4 regions of the Streptomyces daliensis genome follow, and region 3 is predicted to be linked to each of the others. Evidence: riboswitches for the same ligand, from Rfam matches in the RefSeq annotation. Region 3 holds a riboswitch; each other region holds the start of a gene.
The links. Region 3 has a riboswitch for cyclic di-AMP ahead of ACYVOO_RS16085 (C40 family peptidase). Riboswitches for the same ligand answer to the same signal wherever they lie in the genome.
Positions count from the first base shown of each region.

Region 1: it holds a riboswitch for cyclic di-AMP, as region 3 does, so the genes downstream of both, ACYVOO_RS04175 (M23 family metallopeptidase) here and ACYVOO_RS16085 (C40 family peptidase) in region 3, are expected to answer to the same signal.
Region 2: it holds a riboswitch for cyclic di-AMP, as region 3 does, so the genes downstream of both, ACYVOO_RS21970 (transglycosylase family protein) here and ACYVOO_RS16085 (C40 family peptidase) in region 3, are expected to answer to the same signal.
Region 4: it holds a riboswitch for cyclic di-AMP, as region 3 does, so the genes downstream of both, ACYVOO_RS11220 (M23 family metallopeptidase) here and ACYVOO_RS16085 (C40 family peptidase) in region 3, are expected to answer to the same signal.

Region 1 covers NZ_BAAGSO010000015.1:21,735-29,376, reverse strand. The annotation lists gene ACYVOO_RS04200 (CheR family methyltransferase) at 1-183, shown strand, start outside; gene ACYVOO_RS04195 (GAF and ANTAR domain-containing protein) at 208-1,062, shown strand; gene ACYVOO_RS04190 (ANTAR domain-containing protein) at 1,076-1,906, shown strand; gene ACYVOO_RS04185 (PP2C family protein-serine/threonine phosphatase) at 1,959-3,209, opposite strand; gene ACYVOO_RS04180 (PP2C family protein-serine/threonine phosphatase) at 3,414-4,577, shown strand; cyclic di-AMP (ydaO/yuaA leader) riboswitch at 4,859-5,086, shown strand; gene ACYVOO_RS04175 (M23 family metallopeptidase) at 5,436-6,464, shown strand; gene ACYVOO_RS04170 (aldo/keto reductase) at 6,936-7,642, shown strand, end outside.
Region 2 covers NZ_BAAGSO010000089.1:97,864-105,505, reverse strand. The annotation lists gene ACYVOO_RS21990 (hypothetical protein) at 1-151, shown strand, start outside; gene ACYVOO_RS21985 (hypothetical protein) at 306-593, opposite strand; gene ACYVOO_RS21980 (dienelactone hydrolase family protein) at 712-1,416, opposite strand; gene ACYVOO_RS21975 (alkaline phosphatase PhoX) at 1,535-2,719, opposite strand; gene ACYVOO_RS21970 (transglycosylase family protein) at 3,107-4,186, opposite strand; cyclic di-AMP (ydaO/yuaA leader) riboswitch at 4,301-4,486, opposite strand; gene ACYVOO_RS21965 (MBL fold metallo-hydrolase) at 4,934-6,328, shown strand; gene ACYVOO_RS21960 (metal-sensitive transcriptional regulator) at 6,375-6,674, opposite strand; gene ACYVOO_RS21955 (rhodanese-like domain-containing protein) at 6,754-7,368, shown strand; gene ACYVOO_RS21950 (response regulator) at 7,408-7,642, opposite strand, start outside.
Region 3 covers NZ_BAAGSO010000069.1:104,171-111,812, reverse strand. The annotation lists gene ACYVOO_RS16095 (M23 family metallopeptidase) at 1-811, shown strand, start outside; gene pcrA (DNA helicase PcrA) at 911-3,442, opposite strand; cyclic di-AMP (ydaO/yuaA leader) riboswitch at 3,747-3,945, shown strand; gene ACYVOO_RS16085 (C40 family peptidase) at 3,954-5,135, shown strand; gene ACYVOO_RS16080 (hypothetical protein) at 5,277-5,630, opposite strand; gene ACYVOO_RS16075 (C40 family peptidase) at 6,079-7,200, shown strand; gene ACYVOO_RS16070 (hypothetical protein) at 7,316-7,642, opposite strand, start outside.
Region 4 covers NZ_BAAGSO010000054.1:53,782-61,423, forward strand. The annotation lists gene ACYVOO_RS11205 (bifunctional acetate--CoA ligase family protein/GNAT family N-acetyltransferase) at 1-1,334, opposite strand, end outside; gene ACYVOO_RS11210 (HPr family phosphocarrier protein) at 1,477-1,761, shown strand; gene ACYVOO_RS11215 (GntR family transcriptional regulator) at 1,864-2,565, opposite strand; gene ACYVOO_RS11220 (M23 family metallopeptidase) at 2,753-3,577, opposite strand; cyclic di-AMP (ydaO/yuaA leader) riboswitch at 3,593-3,750, opposite strand; gene ACYVOO_RS11225 (M16 family metallopeptidase) at 4,007-5,377, opposite strand; gene ACYVOO_RS11230 (M16 family metallopeptidase) at 5,419-6,789, opposite strand; gene ACYVOO_RS11235 (DNA gyrase/topoisomerase IV subunit A) at 7,048-7,642, shown strand, end outside.

The DNA.
Region 1 (7,642 bases), on a different contig from region 3:
AAGCTTCTCGCCGTGGCACAGGAGTGCCTGGAGACCCGTGAACGATCAGCTCCCGTCACCGTCGAGGCCCTGAGCCGCATCGGGCGGCCCATCATCTGCGATGTGTTCTGCTCCCCGTTCGGCGGGCGCGACGGCGGCATCGTCCTGATGATGGAGGAGGGGCGAAGCGGCTCCCCCGGCTGAGCGGTGCGGCGTACGCTGAGTGGCATGAACCCGCAGGGGCGTGAGACGGACGCCGACCTGGCGATGGCGGCCCAGCGGCGCGCCGCCCTGGCACGTGAGCGTGCCGAGCGCGCGGAGGCGACAGCGCGGAAGCACGAGCGGCTGGCGCGCGAGTCCGGGCAGCGGTTCCACGAGCAGTTGGCGCTGACACACCGTCGAACGGCCGCCTGCCACCGGGCCTCCGCCCGGCTCCAGGAGAGCTTCGCGCTGCGGGCGGCGGCCTGGACGAAGGGGCAGGGGGACCGGCCGCGGTTCATGGCCGTGGTCGCGGAGGCGTGCGACACGGACAGTGCGGCGATGACGCTGCTGGACGCGGAGCGCAATCAGCTCGCGGTCGCCGTGTCCGACGAGCGCTCCCGCGCAGCGCAGGATCTTGAGTACGTGCTCGGCGAGGGGCCGGGCCAGGAGGCGGCGGCGGAACTGCGCCAGGTCCGCGCTTCGGGGCGCGAGGTCGTGGAGCGCTGGCCCGAGTACGGCACGTCGCTCGCCTCGCTGGGCATCGCCACCGTGACCGCGGTGCCGCTGCGGACGGCGGAGTCCTGCATCGGGGCGCTGACGGTCTTCGACCCCCGGCCGGTCCCCGGCGGCTCCCCCGATCTGTCCGAGATCGCTGAAGCCCTCACCCGCATCGTGCTCCTCGAACCCGACGCCGACCCCGGCCTCTACGGCGGCACCGACATCCGGGCCACCGTCCAGCAGGCGGCCGGGATGCTCTCCGCGCGGCTCGGCTGTTCCATCGCTGACGCGTTGACGCTGATCAAGGCTCGTGCGTTCACGGAGGACGTATCCGTCGAGACTGTCGCCCGGCGGATCGTGGACGGTGATCTGACATTCCGCTGACGAGAGGGCACCCATGACGCCCGAACTGCGGCTGGCCGATGCCTTCGTGGCCTTGGCCGGTGATATGGCCGAAGGTCCGCCGGACGTGGCCGAGACCCTGTCGGTCCTGGCACACCGAGCGCCGGGACTGCTCGACGCCACCGCGGCGTCCGTGCTGTTCAGCCCAGATGGGCCGGACAGGACAGGCGACGAGGGGGCGGGGGCGGGGACGGCACCGCAGGTGGCGGGCTCCGATCCGGAGGTGACGCGCCTGGAGCGCGATGCCCTCGGCTGGCGCGAGGGGCCCGGCCACGACTGTCGCCGGGAGCGGGCGCGAGCGCCAGAGCCGGGGCGGCGCGCGAGGGACGGACGGGGCGCGCGGATCGCGCAGTCCGCGCTCGACGAAGGGCCCGTCATGCGGCGCTGGCCGCGGTACGCGCGCCGGGCCCTGGACCTGGGCTACGCGCGGGTGGCGGCCGTGCCCCTGGTCACGCGTACGGGCGCGGGCGGAGCGCTCGTCCTCCTGTCCGGCTCGCGGGAGGGCTTCTCCGGGGACACGCTCGCGCTCGGTCAGTCGTTGGCGGACTTCACCTCCGTCCTTCTGGAGCGCGTCCGTGAGGCCGAGAGCGGCAGGCTGCTGACCAGCCAGTTGGAGCACGCTCTGACCAGCCGCGTCCTCATCGAACAGGCCAAGGGCGTGCTCGCGACGATGCGGGCCGTGCCGCTCGGCGAAGCCTTCGAGCTGCTGCGCAAGCACGCGCGCTCGCGGCAGCGGCCGATGAGGGATGTGGCCCGCGAAATCGTCGAGGGGCACGCGGTCCCCGGCCTCACCGGCCCCGGTACCGGTACCGGTACCGGACGGTGACGTCGCACGCTGGCTGCCTGGGCTGACCGGGCTGACCTGGCGCGGGGCCCGCTCAGTACGTGGCCGTCGGCTCGGGTGTCCCGGGCGGCCCGGGTGAGTCGGCTGACGGGAGGCGGCGGAGGACCACGACGACCATGTCGTCGCCGATCGTCGGCGCCCACCGGGCCACGTCATCCTGGAGGAACGTGACGATCTCGGCCGGGACGGTGCCCCGCCCCTCGAAGCAGCCGGACCCGCCGGACCCGCCGGGCTCGTCGGCGGGGCGGCAGAAGTGGTCGTTCAGCCGTTGCCGCAGCGGATAGAACGCGCCGTCACGGCCGCGTGCCTCGGTCACCCCGTCGGAGTACGCCACCAGCATGTCGCCGACGGGCATGGGGAACCCCTCGGCGCGCTCCGTCCCCTCGGACAGGTCGCCGAGTCCCAGGGGCAGCCCTGGGGTGGCGGTCAGCGGGGTCGCGCCGTCGGGGGCGAGGCGCAGCAGGGGCGGGTGGCCGCGGTCGAGTACCCGGACCTCCTCCGCGTCCCCGGGGAACTCCATCAGCACGGCGGTGGCGAACAGCTCGTCGTCCGGGCCCGTGTCCTGCGGCAGCGCGCCGTCCCCCGGCGGTCCCGCGCCGCCGGGCGGCGTCGCGTCCTCGCGGTCCAGCGCCATCGCCATCTCGATACGGCCTGCGACCTCGGCCAGATCCTCGCAGGTCACGGCCGCCTCGCGGAAGGAGGCCATGATCGTGGCGACGGTGCCCGTCGCGCCGATGCCCTTGCCGCGTACGTCGCCGACGAGCACGCGTACGCCGTACGGGGTCTGCCTGACGCTGTAGAGGTCGCCGCCGATCAGGGCCTCGTCGTCGGCTGCCCGGTAGAAGCCCGCCACGCGGACGGGCCCGATCCGCTCGGGCAGGGGCCGCAGCAGCGCGAGCTGCGCCGCCTGGGCCACCGCGCGGACCTGGGTGAGTTGGCGCACCGTCCGCTCGCGCGCCACGGACAGCAGCGTGACGAGCCCCGCGACGACGAGCAGGGTGACGAGGGAGCCCACGATGTGCGGGTCGTAGGCGGAGCCCTGGCTGATGTCGAGCGCGGCGAGTACCAGCACGCACAGGGCGCCCATCGCTGCGGTGCCGAGGGGGCGGTAGAGGAGCGCGGCCAGCAGGACGGCGGCGCTGAGCAGCGAGCCGAAGAAGTACTTCGGGGGCGCCGCCTCCTCCAGGGTCACGGCCAGCACGATCAGCACGGGCGGCAGCAGCCCGAACCAGGCGGGCGGCCACTTCGGGGCGCGGAGGTGCACGACGGCTCTGCCGGTTCCCACGCGCGCCGCTCCCTTCCGTCCCCCTCGCCGTCCGCTGCCTCCAGTGGAACGTGCCGGGGCGCCGGGCGCTCACGGAGTGCGGCGATCGTGTGGCGGCGCCCTCGGCCGTCGCCCCGGCCGTCGCCCCGGCCGGGGGCCGCCAGAGGGGGAGCGATTGGAGCAGGTCAAGTGGCCGAGCGCGCCATGAAGGGTCAGATTGGGACGGTGGCGGACCAGAGATCGGGCAGGGGCAGGGGCAGGTTCCGGGGCGGCGGCAGCCGACGGACGACCGTGCCCGCGGAGCCTCCAGCCGACGGACGCTGCGTCCCTTTCCTCCTGCTGCCCCTCCTGATGCTCGCCCTCGGCATCCTCCTGAACGTCACCACCTTCTCCGAGATCACGGGCGCCCCCTTCTTCGCCGCCGCGCCCCTGGTGACAGCCCCCTTCTGCACCCGCGGGGTGACCGTCGGCACGGGGCTCATAGCCACCGCCCTCTTCGCGGCGCTGCTTCTGCTGGACGGCCCGTCGGACCTGCTCGACGACTCGATGCGCACCCTCACCGTCGCCACCGTCTCCGCGCTCGCCGTCTTCATCAGCGGCATCGTGCGCCGCAGCGGCGCGGCCCTGGACTCCGCGCGGATCATCGCCGAGGCGGCCCAGCGCGCGGTGCTGCCGCTGCCGCCCCCGCGCATCGGACGGCTGGAGTTCGCGGCGCGCTACAAGGCCGCGCAGACCGGCGCCCGTATCGGCGGGGACCTCTACGCGGTCCAGGAGACCCCGCACGGGACCCGGATGCTCGTCGGGGACGTGCGGGGGAAGGGGCTCGGGGCCGTGGAGGCGGTCGTCATCGTCATCGGCGCGTTCCGTGAGGCGGCCGAGCAGGAGGACACGCTGGAGGCGGTCGCGGGCCGCCTGGAGGGCGCGCTGCGGCGCGAGGGGGACCGCAGGAGGGGGCTCGACCAGTACGAGGGGTTCACGACGGCCGTCCTCGTCGAGGTACCGGCCGAGGACCCGGGCGTGCTCCGCGTCGTGAACCGCGGCCACCCGGCGCCGCTGCTGCTGAAGTCCGACGGGTTCCCCAGCTACATCGAGCCCAGGGTCCCCGCGCTGCCGCTGGGGATGCCCGAGCTGGGCGAGTGGCCCGACCGCGCTGACGAGGTGCCCTTCCCGCCCGGCGCGCATCTCCTGCTCTACACGGACGGCCTGTCCGAGGCGCGGGGCGAGGGGAGCGGCGTCTTCTACGAGCCCTCGCGCCGCCTGGCCGGGTGCGCCTTCGACGGTCCTGACGGGCTGCTGGACGCGCTGGTCGCGGACGTGGAGGCGTACACGGGCGGACGGATCACGGACGACATGGCGCTGCTGGTGGCGCGGCGCAGGGGGAGGTTGTGAAGACGGGGAGGGGGAGCTGTGGAGCGGTTCAAGACAGCTTTCCGGCCTGATGTTTCGTCACTCTCCGCGATCCGGCGCCCCAATTCGGGTAATTCCTGCCCCTGATTGCCCCCGTCTGCCCGGAAAAGTGCAGGGCAACGGCGACTACGAATTCGCCGGAACAGCTTGGAATTCGGCCCGCGACTCTATTAACGTTCGATAACGCAGCGCGGTCGTCACAGCCGTCACGAGAGTCGGCACCGTGCGCCGTCGCCGAATCCTGTACGTGCGTCAACGCGAGTCACCACTCGACGCGAAGCGCACCGAGGGAACCGGGGAACCACCACTTCTCGGCCGTCGTCAGCCGGCGGCGAGGGGGGTCTCTCACCGGTCGGCCCACACCGGGGCCGCCCTCCGAGGGATGGGGTGAATCGGACTCTCCCGCCCATGTCCCATGTGCGGGCGCTTCCGTAGGAGACCTTCCTGCTCCGAACCCGTCAGCTAACCCGGTAGGCGAGAAGGAAGGAAAGGAGTGCGCCCCCCGTGGCGTCCAAGAGGCATGCCCCCGAGGCCTCGTACGAGCCGTCCTTCGGCGGTTCACCGTCGTACGGCGCGTCCTACGACAGCCGGCCGCCCCACGGCGGCGACCACTTCGGCCACGGCCACGGCTTCGGCCAGGGCCACGGCACACCCGGCTACGGCCACGGCACATTCGACGCGTACGGCAACTACGACGCGCTGGGCCGTCCCGACGCGCTCGCCCCGGCGGGTGCCGCCCATGTCCCGGCCGGTGCGCGGAACTTCGACACGCAGACCATCGACGCTACGCAGACGTTCGAGGCCCCGTCCTTCGAGGCCCCGGCCTTCGACACCCAGGCGGTGCCCGTCCCGGACGTCTACGGTCCCGCGCGTGACGGTGGCGACGAGGACGGCGACGACGCGTTCGACGAGTGGAACCCCACCGAGGACTCCGTCCGTCCCGTCCGCGGCCGGCACCGCGTGGGCAAGCAGCGCGGCGGCGGCATGGCCCGCAGCGGCGCGGTGCTCGGCGTCGGCATGATCGCCGCCGTCGGCGCGGGCGGCATGGCCACCGCCAAGGACAAGGACCCGGCCGCGATATCCATGCCGGACCTCGCCTCCGCTGCTGACTCCGTGCAGGACCTCCCCGGCGTCGGCGGCCTCCTCGCGGGCGGCGCGGACGACGCGGAGGCCGTCGCCGCCGTCCAGGCGCCCCTGAGCCAGGCGGGCCTGTCCGAGGAGGACGCCGCCGCTGGCCGTACGGACGCGGGCGAGGCACTGCGCGCCCGCATCCTCGCGCAGGCCGAGTCCCAGCAGGCCGAGGCGGACGCGGCGGCGCGCGAGGCCGCCTCCCAGGCCGCCGCGGCCAAGGCGGCGACGGCAGCCGCCAAGGAGGCCAAGGAAGAGCGCGAGGAAGAGGCCGAGGCCAAGAAGAAGGCCGAGGAGGAGAAGCGCCGCAAGGCGGAGGCGGCCCGCCTCGCCAAGCTCGACAAGAGCTACACGCTCCCGGTCTCCTCGTACCAGCTCTCCGCGGGCTTCGGCTCCTCCGGCGGCATGTGGCAGAACGACCACACGGGCCAGGACTTCGCGTCCCCCACCGGCACCCCGGTCAAGGCCATCCACACGGGCACCATCAAGGAAGCGGGCTGGGCCGGTTCGTACGGCTACCGCATCGTGCTGGAGCTGGACGACGGCACCGAGCTGTGGTTCTGCCACCTGTCCTCGATGACGAAGTCGGCCGGTGACAAGGTCAGCACCGGCGACGTCATCGGCCGCGTCGGCTCCACAGGCAACTCCTCGGGACCGCACCTGCACGTCGAGGTCCGGCCCGGCGGCGGTGACCCGGTCGATCCGCTGGCGTGGCTGCGGGGCAAGGGCCTCAGCGTCTGACGGGGTTCCGCTGACGCGGCTCTGCTGACGCGGGTTCGCTGACGCGGTTCCGTCGGCCCGGGTCCGGGTTGGGAGCCCGGACCCGTGGTACCCGGTCGCCTCGGGCGGGTGGCGCACCACACGGCACCTCGCGCACTCGGGTCGCCCCCGCCCACTCACGACCACGCCGCCGCCTCGCACCGCCGAGGCGGGCGCACGCACCACTCGCCCCTGGCCCCCGTGGCCCTCGGCACAGCACGAGGAGGGGACGAGGCGGCGGCGAACGGGGCCCTTCGGCCGGTCCCTCCGGCCGGGCCCCAGCCCAGGACCCGGCGGCTCTGGTGGACCACCCCCCGACACCAGGGCCGTCGGCCTGCGCTTCCGTCCCGGCAGAGTTACCGTCCACGTATGGCTGACACACACAACTCGGACAACTCGGCGACCAGCGCGAACCCGGGCGGGAACCTGGGCGGGACAGCGAGCGGGACGGCCATGGCAGACCTGACCCGCGAGCGCCGCCCCCTCGGCGGGCTCTCCGTCTCACCGCTCTGCCTCGGCGGCAACGTCTTCGGCTGGACGGCCGACGAACCCGGCTCCTTCGCCGTGCTCGACGCCTACACCGCGCACGGCGGCAACTTCATCGACACCGCCGACGTCTACTCGGCCTGGGTCGAGGGCAACTCGGGCGGCGAGTCCGAGACCGTACTCGGCAACTGGCTGGCCGAGCGCGGCAGCCGCGTCCGCGACGGGATCGTCCTCGCCACGAAGGTCGGCGCCCACCCCGAGTACACGGGCCTCGCGGCGCGCACGGTCAAGAGCGCGGTGGAGGAGTCGCTGCGCCGTCTCCGTACCGACCACATCGACCTCCTCTACACGCACTACGACGACGAGAGCGTCGAGGTCTCCGAGATCATCACGGCGCTGGACGACCTCGTCCGCTCCGGCAAGGTCCGCGAGATCGCCGCGTCCAACATCACGCCGGCCAGGCTGGACGCGTCGCTCGCCTTCAGCGAGGAGTTCGGCCTCGCCCGTTACGTGGGACTCCAGCCGCACTACAACCTCGTCTCGCGGGAGACGTACGAGGGCGAACTCCAGGACGTCGCCGCCCGCTACGGCCTCGGCGTCATGCCCTACTACTCCCTCGCCTCCGGTTTCCTCACCGGCAAGTACCGGCCCGGCGCCGCGCCCGAGAGCGCCCG
Region 2 (7,642 bases), on a different contig from region 3:
CCAAGGCGCGATCGACGACGCGCAGAACTCGGCGAGCGGCGACGGCAGGTTCCACTGCGAGCTGGAGGGCCAACCGCAGATCTTCGAGATATTCGACGATCCGAACTTCGGCCACATATTCCGCGCCAGCGTCATCATGAACTGCGATTGACCACCCGCCGTACCCGTCGGCGCGAGGATGAGCGTGCTGGACACCGCAGGCTGTGCCGGTAGCGCTTCCCCGCCGAGGGCGGAAGGCGCGCTCTCCTCGCGCCCGTACGGCCCCGGCCGTCCCGTGCCCTCGTCCGAGGGCACGGGAGCGGGGCTCAGGAGGGGCGGGAGAAGTTCTGGCGGGAGGTGTTCTGGACGTTCTCGGCGTGCGGGCGCTTCACCGGGGTCGTGTGGGCGACGTGGTCCGTGGCGCGGTCCGGGGTGGTCTCGGCCTTGCCCGTGACGTGCGCCGGGACCTCGGGGACGGGCCCCGCGCCCTGGGCCTGCGCGCTGCGCGCGCCCTCGTCGTCGCCCGCCAAGCCCGTGGCGCCCGCCGCGCCCGCGCCGCCCACCACGCCCGCCGCCGCGAGGGCGGCTGCGGCGATCACCATACGCATGCGCATCGTTCGTCTCTCCTGTCGTCGGCTGTCGTCGGTCGTGTGACGTTGCTGTTGTCCGCCACACGGCGCCGATAACGGGAGCGGGCCCGAAGACACCCGAACGGCCCCCGGCCGCCCCCGGTCAGCCCTCGCCGAGCCGGGCGCGGAGGAAGGCCAGGGTGCGGTCCCAGGCCGTGGCGGCGGAGGGCGCGTCGTACGTCGCCGGGTTCGCGTCGTTGAAGAAGGCGTGGCCCGCCGGGTAGAGGTGGAAGACCGGGGTGATGCCGGACTGGGCCTCGATCGTGGCGCGCAGTTCGTCCAGCGACGCGAGGGGAACCGTCGGGTCCTGCTCGCCGTAGTGCCCCTCCACCTCGGCCTTGAGCCCCGAGAAGTCGGGGAGGGCGCCCGGGATGACGCCGTAGAAGGGGACCGCCGCCGAGACGCGGGGTTCGCGGGCCGCCAGCGCGAGGACGAAGCCGCCGCCCATGCAGAAGCCGACCGCGCCCACGGTCCCGCCCGTCGTCTCCTCGCGGCCGAGGAGGTAGTCGACGGCGCCGGAGAGGAGCCGCGCGCCCTCGTCGGTGGGCAGCTCGGACATCATGCGGGCCGCCTCGTCGGCGTCGTGGGCCACCTGGCCGCCGTAGAGATCCGGCGCGAGGGCGACGAAACCGGCCTCGGCGAACCGGTCGGTGACCTCCGCGATGTGGTCCGTCAGACCCCACCACTCCTGGATGACGACCACGCCGGGTCCCCGGCCCGAGGGCGGGAGGGCGAGGTAACCGTGCGCGGTACCGGCGTCAGTGGTGCTGGGGAAAGTGACGTTCTGGCGGGGGTTCGCAGCGGTCACGGTGACTCCACGGTTCGGGGAGGGGAATGGGGGCGTGTCCCGAGCGTAGGGGTGCGGGCTGTGGATCGCCTGGCACGGTCCGTCGTACGGCGGGCCGTGCCAGGCCGGGGCGGGCGCTTCAGGCGCGGAAGGGCCCCGTGACCTCGAACGTCACGCCCGCCGACGAGCTGTTGCCCGTCCCGCGCTGGCTGGAGAAGTAGAGGCGGCGCCCGTCGGGCGAGAACGCCGGTCCTGTGATCTCCGAGCCGCTGTGCCCCGTGACGCGCAGGAACGGGGCGACGACGCCCTGCGGGGTGATCACGCAGATCTCCATGTTGCCGCCGTCCTCCGCGACGTAGAGGTCGCCGGACGCGGTGCCGGTCACGTTGTCGACGCCCGTCAGCGGCGCCTGGCCGCCCGTCACCAGGCTGTCGTCGTAGGCCAGCTCGATCGTGTCGGCGGCGCAGTCGAGCTGCCAGACGCGGTTGTCGCCCTTGGTCGTGAACCAGCAGGTGCCGTTCGCGTAGTAGCAGCCCTCGCCGCCGTCGAAGTGCTTGGCCGCCGCGACCTGCGCCCGCGTACGGGTGCCGAAGACGCCCGGCGACGGGTTCGGCACCGCGGCCCAGCCGACCGGGCCCGACGTGCCGTCGCCCATGGTCAGCACCTCCAGCGTGCCCGTGGACAGGTCGCCCCACGTGGCCGGCCGGAAGCGGTAGAGGCAGCCGTCGCTCTCGTCCTCGGTGAGATAGACGACGCGGCGGTCGGGATCGGCGGCAGCCGCCTCGTGCTTGAAGCGGCCCATCGCACTCCTGCGCGCGGCAGAGACGGTGCCCCACGGGTCGGTCTCGTAGACGTAGCCGCGGTCGATCTCCTCGCAGGAGAGCCAGGTGTTCCACGGGGTCCGGCCGCCCGCGCAGTTCACGCTGGTGTTGCTCAGCACGCGGTACGCGCCCGTCACCGCGCCCGAGGAGGAGAAGCGCACGGCGCTCGCGCCACCGGTGAGGGCGACCTCGGAGTTGGAGACGTAGATCCAGCCGCCGCCGCTGTCGGCGAAGCAGGCGCCGCCGTCGGGCGCCGGGTGCCAGGTGTACGAGGTGCCGGAGACCGCCTGGCCCGATCTCGCGATCACCCTGCTCGTGAAGGACTGCGGCAACTGGACGCCGTTCGCGTCGGCGGGGCCGAGCGCCCCGTACGGGCCGGTGCCCGGCTGCGCCGGGTCCGCGTGCGCGGCGCCGCGCCACAGCGTGCCGCCGAAGACGGCGGCCGAGCCGGTGAGCACGGCCGCGCGCAGGAAGGTACGACGCCGGAAGTCACGGCGTTCCACGGTCACTCCACGTTCCACGGTCACTCCACTCGACGAGTCTGCGGTGCCCGGCGGTGTCGCGTCCGCCGGGGAGAGCGGTGGTGCGTGCGGTGCGTGTGCCTTGGTGCCTTGCGGGTGCTGCCCGTGCTGCCCGTGCTGCCCGTATGGCCGGTACCGCCGGTACGGGACGGTCCGGTCCGGTCCGGGCGGGGTGGAACCTAGCGCTCGGGCGTGACCGGCGCCACAACTCCCCGTGAACCGGAGGCGCGACGGAGCGGGGCCGAACGCCGGATGCCCGGTGTCCCTGGCGGGGACACCGGGCATCGGTGTGGCTTCGCCTGCCGCTTTCCGGAGGACGCGTGTGGCCCGCGCCCTCCGGTCCGTTGCGGGCGTAGGGGAGGGAACGCCTCAGACGGAGAGACCGTGCGACTGGAGGTAGCTCACGGGGTCGATGTCGGAGCCGTAGTCGGGACCGGTGCGGACCTCGAAGTGCAGGTGCGGCCCTGTGCTGTTGCCGGTCGAGCCGGAGACGGCGATCTGCTCGCCCGCGTCGACCTGCTGGCCGGGCTGGACGGAGGAGGAGGTCAGGTGGCCGTACTGGGTGTACTTGCCGTCGTCGTTCTTGATGACGACCTCGTTGCCGTAGGCGCCGCCCCAGTCCGCCGAGACGACGGTGCCGGAGGTGACCGACTTCACCGGGGTGCCGGAGGAGGCGGAGAAGTCGACGCCGGTGTGGCTGCCGCTGGACCAGGAGCCGCCGGACGCCTTGTACGGGGTGCTGGTGCCCGCGTCGACCGGCTTGACGTAGTCGCTGGAAGCGGACTGGCCGTCGTCGGAGCCCGCGTCCGAGGTCTCGGCGGTCTTGGAGGCGCCGCCCTGCGGCTGCGTCTTCACCTCGTCGCCGGAACCGGAGGCGGAACCGGAGAGGGTCAGCTTCTGGCCGGGGACGATGACGTTCGGGTCGCCGCCGATGGTCTGGCGGTTCGACTCGTACAGCTTCTTCCAGCCGCCCTCGACGCCCTCGGACTTGGCGATCTTGGCGAGGGTGTCACCGCTCGCGACGGTGTACGAGCCCGAGCCGCCCTGGGGCTTGCTCTGCTGCTCGGTCTGCTTCGGCTGCTCGGTCTGCTGCGGCTGCGCGGACTTCGTCGCGGAGTCGTCGGAACCGGAGCCGGAACCGGAGTCGGGGTTCACGTCGGGGGAGCCGCTGTTCTGGCTCAGCCCGGCCTTGGGGCCGCAGTTGGGCCAGGCGCCCGGACCCTGCTTGGCCAGCACCTTCTCGGCGATGGCTATCTGCTGGTCCTTGGTGGCCTTGTCGGCGGTCGGCGCGTACTGCGAACCGCCGTAGGCGTCCCAGGTGCTCTTGTCGAACTGGACGCCGCCGTAATAGCCGTTTCCGGTGTTGATGGACCAGTCGCCGCCCGACTCGCACTGGGCGACCTTGTCCCAGGTGCTGACGTCGGCGGCGTGCGCGTTCGCGGCGCCCATCAGCGGAAGGGCGATACCCGCGCCACCTGCGGCGAGAGCGAGCGAGACGCGGGAAATGCGCCGCGCGTTACGGCCATTGGACTGTCGGTTAACGCTTTCGCGTGCAAACACAGAAGTGTTCCTCTCCTACGCCTGCGAGGTGAGCTGTCGGATTCGGGCTGGAGTTGCCCGGCCACCTGCGCACATGCCCGTGGCATGTGCGCGAGGGGGCTTCACCCCAAGCCGGTCGCGTTTCCGCGACGCGGCACTTACCTGTGGTTCCCCCGCTCCTGCCGCCCTTGGGTCGGGTGATTTCCGCTGACCGGGCGGCAGGATTCGGCGTCCCGGTCACGGGCCACCGCATGGGACGTGCGATGGCGGATGCACCGTAAACAGATGGAATTCGCGGGGACAACTAAAGACAGGGAAGGAGAGCCATGTGGGGACCCGCGCATTTCTCATACGGAGTGTCGAATAAGTCCGTAAGAGAACGCTGTGCGCAGGGCATTCGAAACACGCGTGCCGCGTCCGCGTCAAAACCGGAACCCTTTCGATCTTGCCTTCCTGTGTCGCTCCTCACGCACCTCCTGTGGAACGCGTCACGTCATTTCCGGCTCGCGCGGGGGCACTCGGCACGATGCCGGGCGTGTGTGGAATACCCCCTGGGGTACCCGTGTTACGGTCGATGATGGATACCCCGGGGGGTACATGAACGAGTCGGTCCGGGAGAACCGGAGCGAACGGAGAGCGGAGAGGAGAGGGTCGGCCGTGTTCTTCGTCGACACCATCGGGACCGAGGGCCTGGGCAACCGCGGCTATCTGGCGGGAGGCGCGACGGAAGCCGTCGTCGTGGACCCGCCCCGCGACATCGACCGCGTGCTCGCGGCGGCGGCACGCAGGGGCGTGCGCGTCGGCCTCGTCGCGGAGACCCATGTGCACAACGACTACGTCAGCGGAGGCCTGGAGCTGGCCCGCGTCACAGGCGCCCGCTATCTCGTCCCCGCCGAGGCGCACGTCGCCTTCGCCCGCGTGCCCGTACGCGACGGCGACACCGCGACGGTCGACGCCGGCGCGGGCCTGACGCTGCGGGCCCTCGCCACCCCCGGCCACACCCCGCACCACACCTCCTACGCGCTGGAGGAGAACGGCCGCGCCGTGCTGGCCTTCACCGGCGGCTCCCTCCTCATCGGCACCACGGGCCGCCCCGACCTGGTCGAACCCCGGCTGACCGAGCCGCTCGCCCGCGCCCAGCACGCCTCGGCGCGCCGGCTGGCCGACGAACTGGCCGACGACGTGCGCGTCCTGCCCACCCACGGTTTCGGCAGCTTCTGCTCCTCCGGCGGCTCCGGTGGCTCCGGCGCGGGCTCCGGCGGCTCCGACGGCTCCACGACGATCGGCGAGGAACGCGCGCACAACGACGCGCTCACCCGCGACGTGGACGACTTCGTCAAGGACGTACTCGCCGGGCTGGAGGACGTGCCCGCCTACTACACGCACATGGCCCCGGCCAACGCCTCGGGCCCGGCCCCCCTGGACCTCACCCCGCCCCGCCCCGCCGACGCGCACGACCTCGCGCGGCGCCTGGCCGAGGGCGAGTGGGTGGTGGACCTGCGCTCGCGGGTGGCGTTCTCCGAGGGGCACCTCGCGGGCGCGTTCAACTTCGAGGGCGACGGCAAGCTCGCCACGTATCTCGCCTGGCTGATCCCCTGGGGCAAGCCCGTCACCCTGCTCGCCGAGACCCCCGGGCAGATCGCGGCGGCGCAGCGCGAGCTGGCCCGCGTCGGCATCGACCGCCCGGCGGCGGCGGCGACCGGAGGCCCGTCCTCCTGGCTGCGTACGGGCGAGCGCCCGCACTCCTTCCCGCGCGCCGGCTTCGCCGACCTGGCTGCGGCCAGGGAGCGGGACGGCGGCGAGGGGATCGTGGTGCTCGACGTGCGCCGCGCGTCCGAGCGCGCGAAGGGCCACGTCGAGGGCTCGTTCCACCTCCCCGTCCACGAGGTGCACGGCCGCGCCGACGAGGTGCAGCGCGGCGTGGTGTGGGTGCACTGCGCGAGCGGGATGCGCGCCGCCGTCGCCGCCTCGATGCTGGCCGCCATGGGCCGCGACGTGGTCGCCGTCGACGACGCCTTCCGGGCCGAGGACTGGGTGCGGGGCGCGGAGTGAGGGGGTGCGGGCCCGGACCGGGTCAGGCCGGAGAGCCCGCGCCCGGTCAGGCCAGGGAGAGGAAGAGCTTCTCCAGACGGGCCCGCATCTGCTCGCGGTCGGCCGCCTGGACGGCGCCGTCCTCGCCGTCGGCGCCCGGCTCCGCGAGACAGCGCTGGAGACCGGTGGCGATGATCGCGAACCCGGCCTTGTCCAGCGCGCGCGATACGGCCGCGAGCTGTGTGATCACGTCCTCGCAGTCCCTGCCCTCCTCGATCATCCGGATGATCCCGGCGATCTGGCCCTGCGCCCTGCGCAGCCGGTTGAGAACCGTCTTCAGGTCGTCGGCCGCCAGTTCAAGATCCACGGCTTCTCCTCACGTATACCCTCTGGGGTATAGCGTACCCCCGGCGGAGCCGGTGCCACCGAACACGAAGGACCCTCCTGTGACCACCCCTCCCTCCCCCACCCCCACTGCCACGTCCTCCACCGCCCTGGCTCCCGTCCAGGCGCGCCCGCGCCTGGACGAGTTCACCGTCGTCGACGTACGCGCCCCCGGCGAGTACGCCTCCGGACACCTGCCCGGCGCCCACAACGTCCCCCTCGACCGGCTCGGCCGCGCCCTGCCCGCGCTGCGGCACGCGGCCGGGCGGCGCCCCCTGCTCATGGTCTGCGCCTCCGGGGCGCGCTCGGCCAAGGCCGTCGGCGCCTTGGCCGACGGTGGGATAGCCGCCTCCCGGCTGGCCACCCTCACCGGCGGCACCAGCGCCTGGACTGCCGAGGGCTACGAGGTGGACAGGCCGGAGACGGGCCGCGCGACCTGGGCCATGGAACGCCAGGTGCGGCTGGCGGCGGGCTCCCTCGTGCTGCTGGGCCTGCTCGCCGACCTCGTGCTGCCGGGCGCGCGCTGGCTCTCCGCCGCGATCGGGGCCGGGCTGGTCTTCTCCGCGCTCACCGACACCTGCGGCATGGCCGCGCTGCTCGGCAGGCTCCCGCACAACAGGCGCGGCGGACGCGCGGCGGACCTCGACGCGACCCTGACCCGGCTGACCGCCGACTGACTCCCGACCGGTCCCGGCCCCCCGTCCCGTGCGAGGCTCTCAGGCGGAGCCGTGCCGCTCCGTGCCGGGGGCGCCGGGGCCGTGTGCCGGGGCCGGGGGGCGGCCCTCGCGGTGGTAACGGCGCTCGGGGCGGCCCGTGGTGCCGTACCGGAGGGTGACGCGGGCGCTGCCCGTCGCCACGAAGTGCTCCAGATAGCGGCGCGCGCTCACCCGCGACAGCCCGCTGCGCTCGGCGCACTCGGAGGCCGAGACGCCCTCGCCCTCCACGCCCGCG
Region 3 (7,642 bases):
CGACGACGACGCGCCCACCCCGGCAGGCCACGGCGACGTCACCCCGCTCGCCTCCGCCGCCGTCCCCCACTCCCGCGGTCGCCGCCGCTCCGTCAAGCCCCGGCGCTCCGCGCTGCTGACGGTCGCGGTGCCCTCGGTCGCCGTGATGGGCGTCGCCGGTGTCGCCGCCGCCTCCGTGATGGGGAGCACGGGCGACAGCGAGGACACGACGGCGCAGTCGGCCTCGGACGCCTCCCCCGTCAAGCCGTCGGCCGCCAACGACAAGCTCGACACCCAGCTCGCCGGACTCTCAGCCGACGCCGACGACTTCGCCGACCGCGCCAACCGCACCCAGGAGCGCATCGACCTCAAGAAGCGTCAGGAGGAGGAGCGCAAGCGCAAGGCCGAGGAGGCCGCGCGCAAGGAGGCGGCACGCCCCAAGTTCGCGCTCCCCGTCGAGCAGCACGGGCTCAGCGCGCGTTACGGCTCGGCGGGCGTCAACTGGATGTCGATCCACACCGGCATCGACTTCCCCGTCAGCTACGGCACCCCCGTCAAGGCCGCCACCGACGGCACCGTCAGCACCAAGTGGGACATGTCCTACGGCAACATGGCCGTCGTCACGGCGAAGGACGGCACGGAGACCTGGTACTGCCACCTCAGCAGCACCAAGATCCGGTCCGGCGAGGTCAAGGCCGGTGAAACGATCGCCTACTCCGGCAACTCCGGCAACTCCACCGGGCCGCACCTCCACTTCGAGGTACGCCCCGGCGGCGGCTCCGCCGTGGACCCGCTGCCCTGGCTCCGCGCCAAGGGCCTCGACCCCACATAGACCTCACGCGCAGACCGCGCCCTGGCGGTGGCCGTCACGGAGAATCCCGTACGGCCGCGAGGGCGCCGTCCGTCGCCGACGACGCCCCCGCCGTCGCCGCTACAGCTTCTCGACCGGCGCGTACCGCAGCAGCAGCCGCTTGGGCTTCTCGCCGCCGAAGTCGACGGTGGCCTCGGCGCTGTCGCCGCTGCCCTTGACCTCGACCACCGTGCCCAGGCCGAAGCTGTCGTGCGTGACCCTGTCCCCCACCGCCAGCGAGACCGTGGGGCGGTCCTTGGCGCGGCGCGTCGCGAAGCCGCTCGGGCCGCCGCGCCGGGCCGCCGTGGACGACGAGAGCGAGGCGCCGACGCCCGAGCCGATCGCGGCGCCCGCGCCAGAGCCTGGGCCCATCGCCGCGCCCATGGAGGCGCCCGTGCGCTTCCAGTCCAGGAAGGAGTCCGGGATCTCCTCCAGGAAGCGGGACTGCGGGTTGTACGAGGGCTGGCCCCAGGCGCTGCGCATGGTGGAGCGCGTCAGATAGAGCCGTTCGCGGGCGCGCGTGATGCCCACGTAGGCGAGACGGCGCTCCTCCTCCAGCTCCTTGGTGTTGCCCAGGGCGCGCATGTGCGGGAAGACGCCGTCCTCCATGCCCGTCAGGAAGACGACGGGGAACTCCAGGCCCTTCGCCGTGTGCAGCGTCATCAGCGTGATGACGCCGGTGGCCTCGCCGTTCTCGCCTTCCTCGTCGTCCGGGATCTGGTCCGAGTCGGCGACGAGCGCGACCTGCTCCAGGAAGTCGGCCAGCGTGCCCGGCTCGTCCTCGCCGCGCTCCTGCTCGAACTCCAGGGCGACGGCGGCGAGTTCCTGGAGGTTCTCGATGCGGGTCTCGTCCTGCGGGTCCGTGGACGCTTGCAGCTCGGCCAGATAGCCCGTCTGCTCCAGCACCGCTTCCAGCACCGTGGCCGGGCCCGCGCCGGACTCGACGATGGTGCGCAGCTCCTCCATCAGCGTGTTGAACCGCTTCACGGCGTTCGCGGAGCGGGCCGCCATGCCGTACGCCTCGTCGACGCGGACCAGGGCCTGCGGGAAGGTGATCTTCTCGCGGAGCGCCAGCGCGTCGATCATCGCCTCGGCGCGGTCGCCGATGCCGCGCTTCGGGGTGTTGAGGATGCGGCGCATGGAGACCGAGTCCTCGGGGTTGGCGAGGACGCGCAGATAGGCCAGCACATCGCGGACCTCCCTGCGCTCGTAGAAGCGGACGCCGCCGACGACCTTGTACGGCAGGCCGACGCGGATGAAGACCTCTTCGAAGACACGGGACTGCGCGTTCGTGCGGTAGAAGACCGCGACATCGCCCGCGCGCGCGTCGCCCGCGTCCGTGAGGCGGTCGATCTCGTCCGCGATGAACTGTGCTTCGTCGTGCTCGGTGTCCGCGACGTAGCCCGTGATGCGGGCGCCCGCTCCGGCCTGGGTCCACAGGTTCTTGGGGCGCCGGTTCTCATTCCGCTCGATGACGGCGTTGGCGGCGCTGAGGATGGTCTGCGTGGAGCGGTAGTTCTGCTCCAGGAGGATGGTGGTGGCGTCCGGGTAGTCCTCCTCGAACTGGAGGATGTTGCGGATGGTGGCGCCGCGGAACGCGTAGATCGACTGGTCCGCGTCGCCGACGACGCACAGCTCGGCCCGCTCGACGGCGCCCGCGCCCACACCCGTATCCGTATCCGTGCCCGCGCCGGCACTGGCGCCCGTGCCCACGAGCTCGCGCACCAGCGTGTACTGCGCGTGGTTGGTGTCCTGATACTCGTCCACCAGCACGTGCCGGAAGCGGCGGTGATAGTGCTCCGCCACGTCAGGGAACGCTTGGAGGAGGTGGACGGTCGTCATGATGATGTCGTCAAAGTCCAGGGCGTTGGCCTCGCGCAGCCGTGCCTGGTACATCGCGTACGCCTCGGCGAGGGTCTTCTCGAAACCGTCCGTGGCCTGGGCCGCGAAGTCCTCCTCGTCGATCAGCTCGTTCTTCAGGTTCGAGACCTTGGCGCTGAACGACTTCGGCGGGAAACGCTTCGGGTCCAGGTCCAGATCGCGGCAGACCAGGGCCATGAGGCGCTTGGAGTCCGCCGCATCATAGATCGAGAAGGACGAGGTGAAGCCGAGCTTCTTGTGCTCGCGGCGCAGGATGCGCACGCACGCGCTGTGGAAGGTGGACACCCACATCGACTGCGCACGCGGCCCGACCAGCTCCGCGACGCGCTCCTTCATCTCGCCGGCGGCCTTGTTGGTGAAGGTGATCGCGAGGATCTGGCCCGGGTGGACCCCCCGCGCACCCAGCAGATGGGCGATGCGGTGGGTGAGCACCCGGGTCTTGCCCGAGCCCGCCCCGGCGACGATGAGCAGCGGGGAGCCGCTGTGCACGACGGCGGCGCGCTGCTGCTCGTTCATGCCCTCCAGCAGCGCGTCCGTGTCCACCACGGTGCGGGGCGAGCCGCCGCGGTGATACGCGTCACGCGCGGCTGCCGCGCCCCCGGCGAAGGTGCCCGCGAAGAGATCGTCCGGGATCTCCTCCTCCGGGTGCTGGTCCTCGGGGGGAGGCGGAGGCGGGTCCTCGGTCTTGGGATCGAGGTTCGCCAGGAAGCTGTCGTCGAAGAGGCTGCTCATCGTCGTCCGAGTCTAGGCGGCCCCACCGACAGACCTCCGCGCGTCCCGGGAATCGCCCCGGGAATCGCCCGGAAATCCGCGCCCCGGCGCGGGTACGCGGCCCGTCGACGAGCGCCTGGCGGCGACCCCGCGCCGGTCTCGTACGGACCCCCGCATGCCCATACCGGACGGATACCGCACCAATCCCGCACGGGTAACGAAGAGATATCGGACGTATCCCTCACCAGCCTTCACAGGAACGGCACACCTTCGCTACCGTGCCGTGCCAGGCAGCCCGCACCCCCGTCGGCGACAGCGTCGGCACGGGCGGCCACCGCCGAGTCCGGCCGCAGGGCCGGAGCCGGGGACCCACTCGCGTACGCCGCGCGACCACCGCGTGCCCGCGTGCCACCCGGGGTGAATCGGCCCGTACGCGCCGCGTGAGCGGAGCGCTCCGGTCCGTAGGGCAGCCTTCCGACGCCCGAACCCGTCAGCTAACCCGGTAGGCGGTTCACGGAAGGAGTCGTCGGCCTTGGCGTCGCATCGCAAGCCGCGCACCCGCGTACTGCACTCCGCAGCCTCCAAGCGGGGCGTCATCGGTGTCACCACCGCGGCCCTCGCGTCCGTCACCCTGCTCTCCCAGAGCGCGACCGCCTCGCCCTCGGACGACGGCGGGGGCGGCGGCGGACGGCAGTCGGTCGAAGAGGTCAAGCAGAAGGTCGACAAGCTCTACCAGCAGGCGGGCGCCTCGACGCAGAAGTACAACGCGGCCAAGGAGAAGACCGACGCACAGCGCGAGAAGACCGACGGCATGCTCGACGAGGTCGCCGAGCGCACCGACAAGCTGAACGAGTCGCGCCGCGTCCTCGGCAACTTCGCCGCCGCGCAGTACCGCACGGGCGGCATCTCGCAGACCGCGACGCTGCTGCTGACCGAGGACCCGCAGAGCTTCTTCGCGCAGACGCACCTGCTGGACCGCATGACCGGCCGCCAGAAGGAGGCCGTCGACGACTACGAGAAGCGGCAGAAGGCAGCCACCGAGAAGCGCGCCGAGGCGACGCGCGAGCTGGAATCGCTCTCCTCTTCACAGAAGGAGCTGAAGGAGAGCAAGCGCGAGGTGCAGTCGAAGCTGGCCGAGGCGCGGCAGTTGCTGTCGAAGCTGACCGCCAAGGAGAAGGCGCGGCTGGCGCAGATCGAGCGCGAGAAGCGGGCCGAGGCGCGGCGCGAGGCGGCCGAGCGGGCCGCGGCGGAGCGCCGTGAGGCGGCCGAGCGCCAGAAGCGGGAACAGGGCGACGGGTCGGGTTCCTCCGAGGGCTCGGGCTCAGGTTCCGGTTCTGGTTCCGGTTCGTCGGGCGGCTCGTACTCGGCCAAGGCCGCGAAGGTGATCGACTTCGCCAAGCAGCAGCTCGGCAAGCCCTACGTGTGGGGCGCCACGGGGCCCAACTCGTACGACTGCTCGGGGCTCACCCAGGACGCCTGGAAGAGCGCGGGGATATCCCTGCCCCGGACCACGTACGACCAGGTGAAGGTCGGCACGCGGGTCGCCAAGTCGGACCTGCGCCCCGGAGACCTGGTCTTCTTCTACGACGACGTCAGCCACGTCGGCATCTACGTGGGTGGCGGCCAGATGATCCACGCCTCGAAGCCGGGCGACGACGTGAAGTACGAGGCGATCGACTACATGCCGTTCCACTCGGGAGTCCGGCCCGCCTGACGCGGGGCGCTCGACGGGAGTACGTCGCGGGAGTACGTCGACGGGGCGCGGAGGCACCAGCGGGTGCGCCGCGCCCCTTCGCGCGCCCGGGGCGTCCCGGGGCCTCCGGGGCGCGCGGATCGAGGGACTACGCGCCGCCGTTCACGTCCACAGCACCGCGATGAAGATGTTGACGGTCGTCAGGGCGCCGACCGTGCCCAGCAGCGCTGACGGGACCTTCTCCTCGTCCCTCTTCACGTAGACCAGCCCCAGGATCACCACCAGCAGCGCCAGCTTGATCCCGATCTTGACGTTGTTCACGGGCTGGTCGTCCGCCTGATTGAGGCCGACGAGGACGATGCCCGTCGCGAGCATGGTCAGCGCGCCGTGCAGCATGCCCGGCAGCATCCGCGCCGTGCCGGAGCGCAGGGCACCCATCTGGAAGAAGAAGCCGCCCAGCAGGGCCGCGATGCCCACGATGTGCAGGCAGACGAAGAGGTTGATGAGGACGTCCATGGCCCGGAGCGTAGCCCGGCTCATAGGGGGTGTCTTCAACGTCCCGTCTGGCCTAACGGCCGGACGACGCTACGTTGAAGACACCCCCTAGCACCGCCCGACGGCCAGGGTGCGCCGATCGCCCGCATCGGTCACGGTCTCGCCGGTTCCCGTTCCGTAGCGGGCGCCCCCGCTCACGCCCGCACGCGCCGCATGGACGAAAGCGGACAGTCCCGGGCAGTCCCGGTCAACCCCACACCTCGCCGCACAGGGCAGGTTTAGCGTCCTCGTCCAGGTGGCCGGGTCCGCCCCGTGCGAGGCCCGGCCGCCCCGCCGAGATCCGGCGGCGGCTCGTCCCCCCTGTGCGGGTCCGCCGCCGGATCCCCACCTCGACGGACGTACAGGCGTCGCACGCGACGCCGCACGGTGTACGGCCGCGACGCGACGCGAAGGAAGTGACGGCCGCACCATGGCCTCGCACCGAAAGCCCAAGCCCCGCCCCCTCACCGGACCCGCAGCGCGCACGGCGCTCACCCTCGCGCTCGCCGCCGCCGCGAGCACCACCGCGTTCCAGGGCTCGGGCCACGCCGACCCCCGCCCCGGCTCCACCGCCCGGGTGAAGGCGAAGGTCGACAAGCTGCACCACGAGGCCGAGAAGGCCACCGAGGCGTACAACGGCGCGAAGGAGAAGGCCGACGAGGCGGCGGAGGAGCTGGAAAAACTGCGCGACCAGGCGGCGCGCAAGCAGGAGCGGCTGAACGCGACGCGGGACGCGCTGGGCGCGCACGCGGCGGCCGAGTACCGGAGTGGCGGCGTCGACCCGTCGCTCCAGCTCGCGCTCTCCTCCTCCCCCGAGAACTACCTGGAGCGTGCGGCCGTCGCCGAGCGCGCGGGTGCGCGGCAGGCCGACTCCGTGCGGCGCGTCGGCGAGCAGGCGCGCGGCGTGCGGCAGCTCCGGGAGGAGGCGGCCGGGACGGCCACCTCGCTCAAGAGCGCGGCCGACAGCGCGCGGCGCCACAAGCGCACCGTTCAGGGCAAGCTCAGGGAGGCGGAGAAGCTGCTGGACCGGCTGACGCCGGAGAAACGGGCCGAGGTGCTGGGCGACGACGGTCACGGCGGCGTGCCCGAAGGCCCTGACGGTTCCGACGGTTCCGACGGGACGGCGCGGGCCGACCGCTCGGGCGGCGGCTCGGGCGACGGCGCCCGTGAGGCCACGGCGCCTGCCACGGGCGTGGCCCCCGACTCGCGCGCCGCCCGTGCCGTCTCCTTCGCGCGGGGCGCGCTGGGCAAGCCGTACGTGTGGGGCGCCACGGGGCCCGACGCGTACGACTGCTCCGGGCTCACCCAGGCCGCGTGGAAGGCGGCCGGTGTCTCGCTGCCGCGCACCACGTACACGCAGATCGACGCGGGCCGCCACATCCCCCGGTCAGGGCTGGCGCCCGGTGACCTGGTCTTCTTCTATGGCAGCGTCAGCCACGTCGGGCTCTACATCGGCGACGGCCAGATGATCCACGCCCCGCGCCCCGGCGCGCCGGTACGGGTCGCCCCGATCGACGAAATGCCCTTCTCCGGAGCGACCCGCCCGGCATGAGCGGGACGGTCCCGCCCCGCCCGCCAGGGGCGCGGGGAACCGCGCGACCAGCCACCGCGCACCCGCAGCCCGCGAAACACACTCAAGCCCGCGAAGCACACTCAGGGGCACGCACTCACGCGCTCGGCGCTCCGAAGTACCCCTGCCCCTGCTGCTGCCCCTGAACGGGCTGCTGCCCGACAGGCGGTGCCCCGTACGCCTGCGGCGGCACGGGCGCCCCGCTGCCGAACGGGTTCGCGTGACCAGGGAGTTGCGCGCCCGGGGGGAGGTAGCGGCTGCGGCCGTTCTCGTCGCGTACGCGCGCGAAGCCCGCCGCCTCAAGGCGGGCCGCGAAGTTCGCGTTGCGCTGCCGCGTCCACAAGAAGCCCGCACCGAGGAGCAGCATCAGCAGGACGTAGCCGATGACGCCGTAGACGAGCGCGTCGTCCTGAAGCGCGTCCCG
Region 4 (7,642 bases), on a different contig from region 3:
TGCCTGGCGCCCTTGACCACGACGACGGGCTTGCGCGCCGCGGTGCGCTTGGCGAGGCGGGTGAACTTGCGGGGGTTGCCGATGGATTCGAGGTAGAGCAGCGCGACGCCGGTGCCGGGGTCGTCGTCCCAGAACTGGAGCACGTCGTTCCCCGAGACGTCCGCTCTGTTGCCCGCCGAGACGAAGGAGGAGAGGCCCATGCCGCGCCGGTGCAGCCCGGTGAGCAGCGCGATGCCGATGGCGCCCGACTGGGTGAACAGGCCGATGCCGCCGCGCCGGGGCAGCTCGGGCGAGAGGCTCGCGTTGAGCCGGACGTCGGGCGCGGTGTTCATCAGCCCGAAGGCGTTGGGTCCGATGATGCGCATCCCGTACGAGCGGGCCAGCCGCACCAGTTCGCGCTGCTCGTCGCGCCCGAAGTCGGCGGAGAGCACGACCAGACCCTGGGTACCGTGCTCGCCGCAGTCCTTGACGACCTGGGTGACGGTGGCGGCGGGCACGGCGACGACGGCGAGGTCGACGGACTCGGGCAGCTCGCCCACCGAGCGGTACGCGGGGACGCCGCCGAGCTCCGTACGCCCCTCGGGCAGCGCGGTGTTGACCGCGTACGTGCGGCCCGCGTACCCGGCGGCGCGCAGGCTCTCCAGGACGGCGCGGCCCGCGCCGCCCGGGTTGCGGCCCGCGCCGATGACGGCGACACAGCCGGGTGCGAGCAGCCGTCCCACCGAGTGGGCCTCGGCGCGCTGCTCGCGGGCGCGCATCACGGCGAGGGAGCGCTCGGTCGGTTCGAGGTCGAAGGTGAGGTGGACGGAGCCGTCCTCGAAGCTGCGCTTCTGGGAGTAGCCCGCGTCGGTGAACACCTTGATCATCTTGTTGTTCGCCGGCAGCACCTCGGCGCTGAAGCGGCGGATGTCCCGCTCCTGGGCCACGGCCCCGATGTGCTCCAGCAGCGCGGAGGCCACGCCGCGGCCCTGGTGGTCGTCGCGCACGAGGAAGGCGACCTCGGCCTCGTCCGCTGGCGCGGAGGCGGGGCGTCCGGTGCCGTCGATGCGGTCGTAGCGGACGAGGCCGATGAACTCGCCGCCGACGGTGGCGGCCAGGCCGACGCGGTCGACGTAGTCGTGGTGGGTGAAGCGGTGCACGTCGCGGTCGGAGAGCCGGGGGTAGGGCGCGAAGAAGCGGTAGTACTTCGACTCGTCGGAGACCCGTTCGTAGAAGCTCACCAGCCGCTCGGCGTCGTCCGGTGCGATGGGCCTGATCCGGGCCGTGCCGCCGTCGCGCAGGACGACGTCGGCCTCCCAGTGGGTGGGGTAAGCGCGCTCCGACGGGCTCTGCATGGGGTCAGGGTAGGACCTGTGAGCCGGGCTCGCGCCCGTACGTGCGACAGTGCAGGCTGAGGGGGCACGGGAGCAGCTCGCACCGCGTGCGAGACTGGTCTAGACAACAGTTCACAAGCGTCACGATTCGAAGGGCTTCACCATGGTTGAGCGCCGCGTCACCGTCGGCTGGGCCGAGGGCCTGCACGCCCGCCCCGCCTCGATCTTCTGCCGCGCCGCGGCTGCTGCGGGCGTCCCGGTCACCGTGAAGAAGGGCGAGGACGGCACGCCGGTCAACGCCGCTTCCATGCTGGGCGTGCTGGGTCTCGGCGCGGAGGGCGGCGAGGAGATCGTGCTGGCTTCCGAGGCGGATGACGCGGAATCCGCGCTCGACCGTCTGGCGAAGCTCGTCTCCGAGGGCCTCGAAGAACTCCCGGAGACCGTCTGATTCGCACCGTCTGATTCTCTGCCCTCAGTGGCAGGAAAAGAGCAGGAGGAATTCACGGGCACACGCCTGTGAATTCCTCCTCTTCTTTGTATACGGGGAGTGTTAAAGAGAATCGCGCGCCGTGTTTACGGAAGGTTTCGTACTCCTCACGGCCGCTTTGCGCGCGACCCCTTTCGGTACCGGGCGGCGCAGCCTGTGGAGCACCGCGGAACGCTCCACGTGCTGGGCCGTCAGCGCGCGGGCCCGCTCGGCGTCGCCACGCGCCACCGCGTCGACGATGGCGCCGTACTCCTGCCAGACGGTGGCGGCCTGCGCGGGCACGTCCACCGCGTACACCCACGTGATCTTGCGCCGGAGCTGGGTGAGCAGCGTCGTCAGGCTGGGGCTGCCGGACGCCTGGGCCAGCGTCTCGTGGAACCAGTCGCCCAGGGAGCGCAGGTCGGAGAGGTGGCCGCGGTCCACGCGCTGCTGGCCGAGGCGCACGAGACCGCGCAGCACCTTGAGGTGTGCCTCGGTGCGCCGCTGCGCCGCGCGCGCCGCGCCCAGCGGCTCCAGCACCGCGCGGATCTCCAGCAGATCCGCCGCCTCCTGCTCCGTCGGCTCGGCCACGCAGGCGCCCGCGTGCCTGCGCGTCAGCACGAAACCCTCGGACTCCAGCGTGCGCAGCGCCTCGCGCACGGGGACCCGCGAGACTCCGTAACGCCGCGCGAGGAGTTCCTCGGTGAGCCGGGCGCCGGGCGGAAATGCCCCGCTGACGATGTCGTCGCGGATTGCCGTGCAGACCGCGTGCGCGGAAATTCGCATGACTCGAACTGTATTGCAGCCACGTCGAATTTCCGATGGCGAGAGTTCCCCTCACGTGAATACGGCGTGAAAAGGACCCCCGGCCATGTGTCGGCCGGGGGTCCTGATACTCACGGATGCCGCGCGGAGTCGGGTGCGGCACCGGATTGGGCGTCGGGTGCGGCGCCGGATTCAGATTCGGATTCGGTCAGATCTTGACGCCGTGCTGGCGCAGATAGGCGACCGGGTCCATGTCCGAGCCGTAGTCGGGGCCCGTACGGGCCTCGAAGTGGAGGTGCGGGCCCGAGGAGTTGCCGGTGGAGCCGGAGAGGGCGATCTGCTGGCCCGAGGTGACGGACTGGCCGACCGAGACGCCGATGGACGACAGGTGGCCGTACTGCGTGTACGTGCCGTCCTTGTGCTTGATCACGATGTTGTTGCCGTAGGCGCCGCCGTCGCCCGCCTCCACGACCTCACCGGCCGCGACGGACTTGACCGGGGTGCCCTGGGCCGCGTGGAAGTCGATGCCGGTGTGGCTGCCGGAGGACCACATGCCGCCGCCGGTCTGGTAGCCGGTGGAGACGTAGGAGTTGTCGACGGGGGCGACGTAGCCGTTGAGCGCGGCGCGCTTGGCCTCCGCCTTGCGGGCCGCGCGCTCCTTGGCCTCCTTGGCCTCGCGCTCGCGCTCCGCCTTCTCGGCCGCCGCCTTGCGCTTGGCCTCGTCGGCACGCTTCTTCGCCTCGGCCGCGGCCTTCTTGGCGGCGGCCTCGGCCCTGGCGCGCTCGGCCTCGGCCTGCTGGGCCTCGGCCTGGTCGCCGACGGTCGCGGCGAGGGAACCGCCCAGGTCGATGGCCTGGGTCAGACCGGTGTCGGTGACGGTGGACGCCTCGTCGTTGGCGGCGAGCGCCGGGGACGCGACGGAGCCCACGACGCCGACAGCGGCGAGGCCCGCTATGCCTGCGGCGTTGACGCCCGCACGGCGACGGGCACGACTCTGCCCACGATGCTTACCGGTGGCACGGATGAACGCCATGATCTGGCGTGACTCCTTTCCTTCCTTCTCGCCTACCGGGTTAGCTGACGGGTTCGGAGCAGGAAGGTCTCCTACGGGCGCCTCGTACGGGAGGCGTCCGATTCACCCCAAGGGACGTGTGGGTCCCCGGCTCCCCTGGCTCGCGCCGTACGGGGACTCGGCGATCACTGTCCGTCGGCCGCGGCGCGGTCACTTCTGACGAACAGCGGCCACGACGCTAAGACGGGCATCAGCACGGCGCCAAACAGATCCCGTCTTTTGTCGCGCATGCCACACCCAACACCGGGGCAACACCGGCCAAATCAGACAGGGAAAACGGACATGACGCCGCGACATGTGGAGGGCCCGTGAACAGTCGGCCGACTGTTCACGGGCCCTCCATCACATTCCGGGCGGCTCCGGCGGCGTAGCGCCGGGCGGCGCGGCGCCTCAGGTCCCGGAGACCACGCTCACCTCGCCGATGCCCAGCGCCCGCACCGGCTCCGCGATCTGCGAGGCGTCACCCACCAGGACGGTGACCAGGCGGTCGGCCGGGAAGGCGTTCACGACGGCCGCCGTGGCCTCCACGGTGCCCGTCTCGGCCAGCCGCGCGTACATCCGCGCCTGGAAGTCGTCCGGCAGATACTGCTCGACCTGATCGGCGAGGGTGCCCGCGACGGCGGCGGCCGTCTCGTAGCGCAGCGGGGCGACGCCCACGAGGTTCTGCACGGCGACGTCCCGCTCCTCGTCCGTGAGGCCCTCGGCCGCCAGGGTGCGCAGAACCTGCCACAGGTCCTCCAGCGCGGGCCCCGTCACCTCGGTGGCGACCGAGCCGGAGATGGCGAGCATGGCGGCGCCCGTGCCCTCGGGCGCTGAGCGCAGCACCTGGCCGAAGGCGCGCACCCCGTAGGTGTAGCCCTTCTCCTCGCGCAGCACGCGGTCCAGCCGGGAGGTGAGGGTGCCGCCGAGGCAGTACGTGCCCAGCACCTGCGCGGGCCAGACGCGGTCGTGCTTGTCCGCGCCGATGCGGCCGATCAGCAACTGCGTCTGCACGGCGCCCGGACGGTCCACGATGATCACGCGGCCCGTGTCGTCCGCGGTGACCGGCGGCACGGGGCGGGGCTCGGCCGTCGATCCGGTCCAGGTGCCGAGGGAGTCGGCCAGCGCCTCGTCCAGATCGACGCCTTCGAGGTCGCCGACGACGACGGCGGTGGCCGTCGCGGGGCGCACATGTGCCTCGTAGAAGGCACGGACCGAGGCGGCATCGATACGGGCGACCGACTCCTCGGTGCCCTGGCGCGGCCGGGACATGCGGGAGGCGGCGGGGAACAGCTGGTGGGAGAGCTCCTTGGCCGCGCGGCGGGCCGGGTTGGCCAGCTCGTGCGGGATCTCGTCCAGCCGGTTGTTGACCAGCCGCTCGACCTCGCCGTCGGGGAAGGCCGGTGCGCGCAGCGCGTCGGCGAGCAGACCGAGCGCCTTGGGCAGCCGGGAGGCGGGGACCTCCAGGGAGACGCGCACGCCCGGGTGGTCGGCGTGCGCGTCCAGGGTGGCGCCGCAGCGCTCCAGCTCGTAGGCGAACTCCTCGGCGTCGTGCTTGTCCGTGCCCTCGGACAGGGCGCGGGCCATGATCGTGGCCACGCCGTCAAGGCCCTCGGGCTCGGCCTCCAGGGGGGCCAGGAGGTTGACCTCCACGGCGACGACCTGCTGGCCCGGGCGGTGGCAGCGCAGCACCGTGAGCCCGTTGGGCAGCGTGCCGCGCTCGGGCGCGGGGAAGGCCCAGGGCCTGGGGCTGCCGCCCCGGGGCTGGGGGTGGAGATCCATGCTCGGGCCTGGCCTCTCTGCGGGGGTGGTCGCGGTGTCGCTCACTGGCCGGGCTCCTCGTCCTGTCCGTCCTCGGCGTTCTCGTTCTCGGCGTTCTCGGCGTTCTCGGTGGCGGGCGCGGTCGGCTCGTAGACCAGCGCGGCGCGGTTGTCCCTTTGCAGCCGCGCCGCCGCCACGGACCGCACCTCCTCCGGCGTGACCTCCAGGACGCGGCCCACGGCGCTCAGCGCGAGCTGGGGATCGCCGAACAGCACGGCGAACCGGCACAGTTCGTCGGCGCGCCCGCCGACCGTCGCGAGCCGGTCCAGCCACTCGCGCTCGAGCTGGGCCTGTGCCCGCTCCATCTCCTCTGGCGTCGGCCCCTCCTGCGCGAAGCGGCTCAGCTCCTCGTCCACCGCCGTCTCGATGGCGGAGATCTCCACGCCGCTCGACGCCTTGACGTCCAGCCAGCCCAGCGAGGGCGCCCCGGCCAGCCGCAGCAGCCCGAAGCCCGCGCCGACGGCCAGCCTGTCGCGCCGCACCAGGCGGTTGTGCAGGCGGGAGGACTCGCCGCCGCCGAGGACGGTCAGCGCGAGGTCGGCCGCGTCGCACTCGCGGGTGCCGTCGTGCGGCAGGCGGTAGGCCGCCATCAGCGCGCGCGAGGGCACCTCCTCCTCGACCACCTGCCGCTGGTCCCCGCCCAGCGTCTCGGGGAGGGAGCCGTCGCGCGGCGGCTGCTTGCCCTCGTGGCCGGGGATGGAGCCGAAGTACTTCTCGATCCAGGCCAGCGTCTGCTCCGGATCGATGTCCCCTACGACGGAGAGCACGGCGTTGTTCGGCGCGTAGTACGTACGGAAGAAGGCGCGCGCGTCCTCCAGGGAGGCCGCGTCCAGATCGGCCATGGAACCGATCGGGGTGTGGTGGTAAGGGTGGCCCTCGGGATAGACCATGGCGGCCAGCTTCTCGAAGGCGGTGCCGTAAGGCACGTTGTCGTACCGCTGGCGGCGCTCGTTCTTGACGACGTCACGCTGGTTCTCCAGCGATTCCTCGTCCAGCGCCGTGAGCAGGGAGCCCATGCGGTCGGCCTCCAGCCAGAGCGCCAGCTCCAGCTCGTGCGCCGGCATGGTCTCGAAATAGTTGGTGCGCTCGAAGCTGGTGGTGCCGTTCAGCGAGCCGCCGGCGCCCTGGACAAGCTCGAAGTGACCGTTGCCCGTCACCTGGGCCGAGCCTTGGAACATGAGGTGTTCGAAGAGGTGGGCCAGCCCTGTGCGGCCCCTCACCTCGTGGCGGGAACCGACGTCGTACCAGAGGCAGACAGCGGCGACCGGGGTGAGATGGTCCTCGGAGAGCACCACGCGCAGGCCGTTGGCCAGCCGGTGCTCGGTCGCTGTCAGCCCGCCGGTGGCAGGCGGGGGCGTGGCCATGTGACCCATGTGCCTGGAGTCCCTTCGCTCGCGGGAGTTCGTGTCGCGTCGTGTGAAGCGGTTCTGTCACTGTATGCAACCGCACGGACAAGGTGCGAAGTTCCCGTACCGTACGCCCATGAACTGGGCTCTCCCACCCGTCACCGCCGGGTCGGGGAGCCCGTTGTCAGCGGCGCGGTCCACAATGGTCGGCGTCGTATCCGCCAGGCCCACAGCGGGTGTCCTCACACCCCCTAGCCCGTACGTACCGAAGGAGCCGCAGCCGCGATGGCCCGCCGCAGTACGAAGACCCCGCAGCCGGACGACTTCGAGGAGCGGATCCTCGACATCGACGTCGTCGATGAGATGCAGGGCTCCTTCCTCGAGTACGCCTACTCGGTCATCTACTCTCGCGCCCTCCCGGACGCCCGTGACGGGATGAAGCCGGTGCACCGCCGCATCCTGTACCAGATGCACGAGATGGGGCTGCGCCCCGACCGCTCGTACGTCAAGTGCGCCCGGGTCGTCGGCGAGGTGATGGGTAAGCTCCACCCGCACGGTGACTCCGCGATCTATGACGCGCTGGTCCGCATGGCCCAGTCCTTCTCGATGCGGCTCCCGCTGGTCGACGGCCACGGCAACTTCGGTTCGCTGGGCAACGACGACCCTCCCGCCGCCATGCGGTACACCGAGTGCCGCTCGGCGCCCGCCGCCGGTCTGATGGTCGAGTCGATCGACGAGGAGACGGTCGATTTCGCGCCCAACTACGACGGCAGCGAGGAGGAGCCGGTAGCCCTCCCGGCCGCGTATCCGAACCTGCTGGTGAACGGCGCCTCGGGCATCGCCGTCGGCATGGCGACGAACATGGCGCCGCACAACCTCG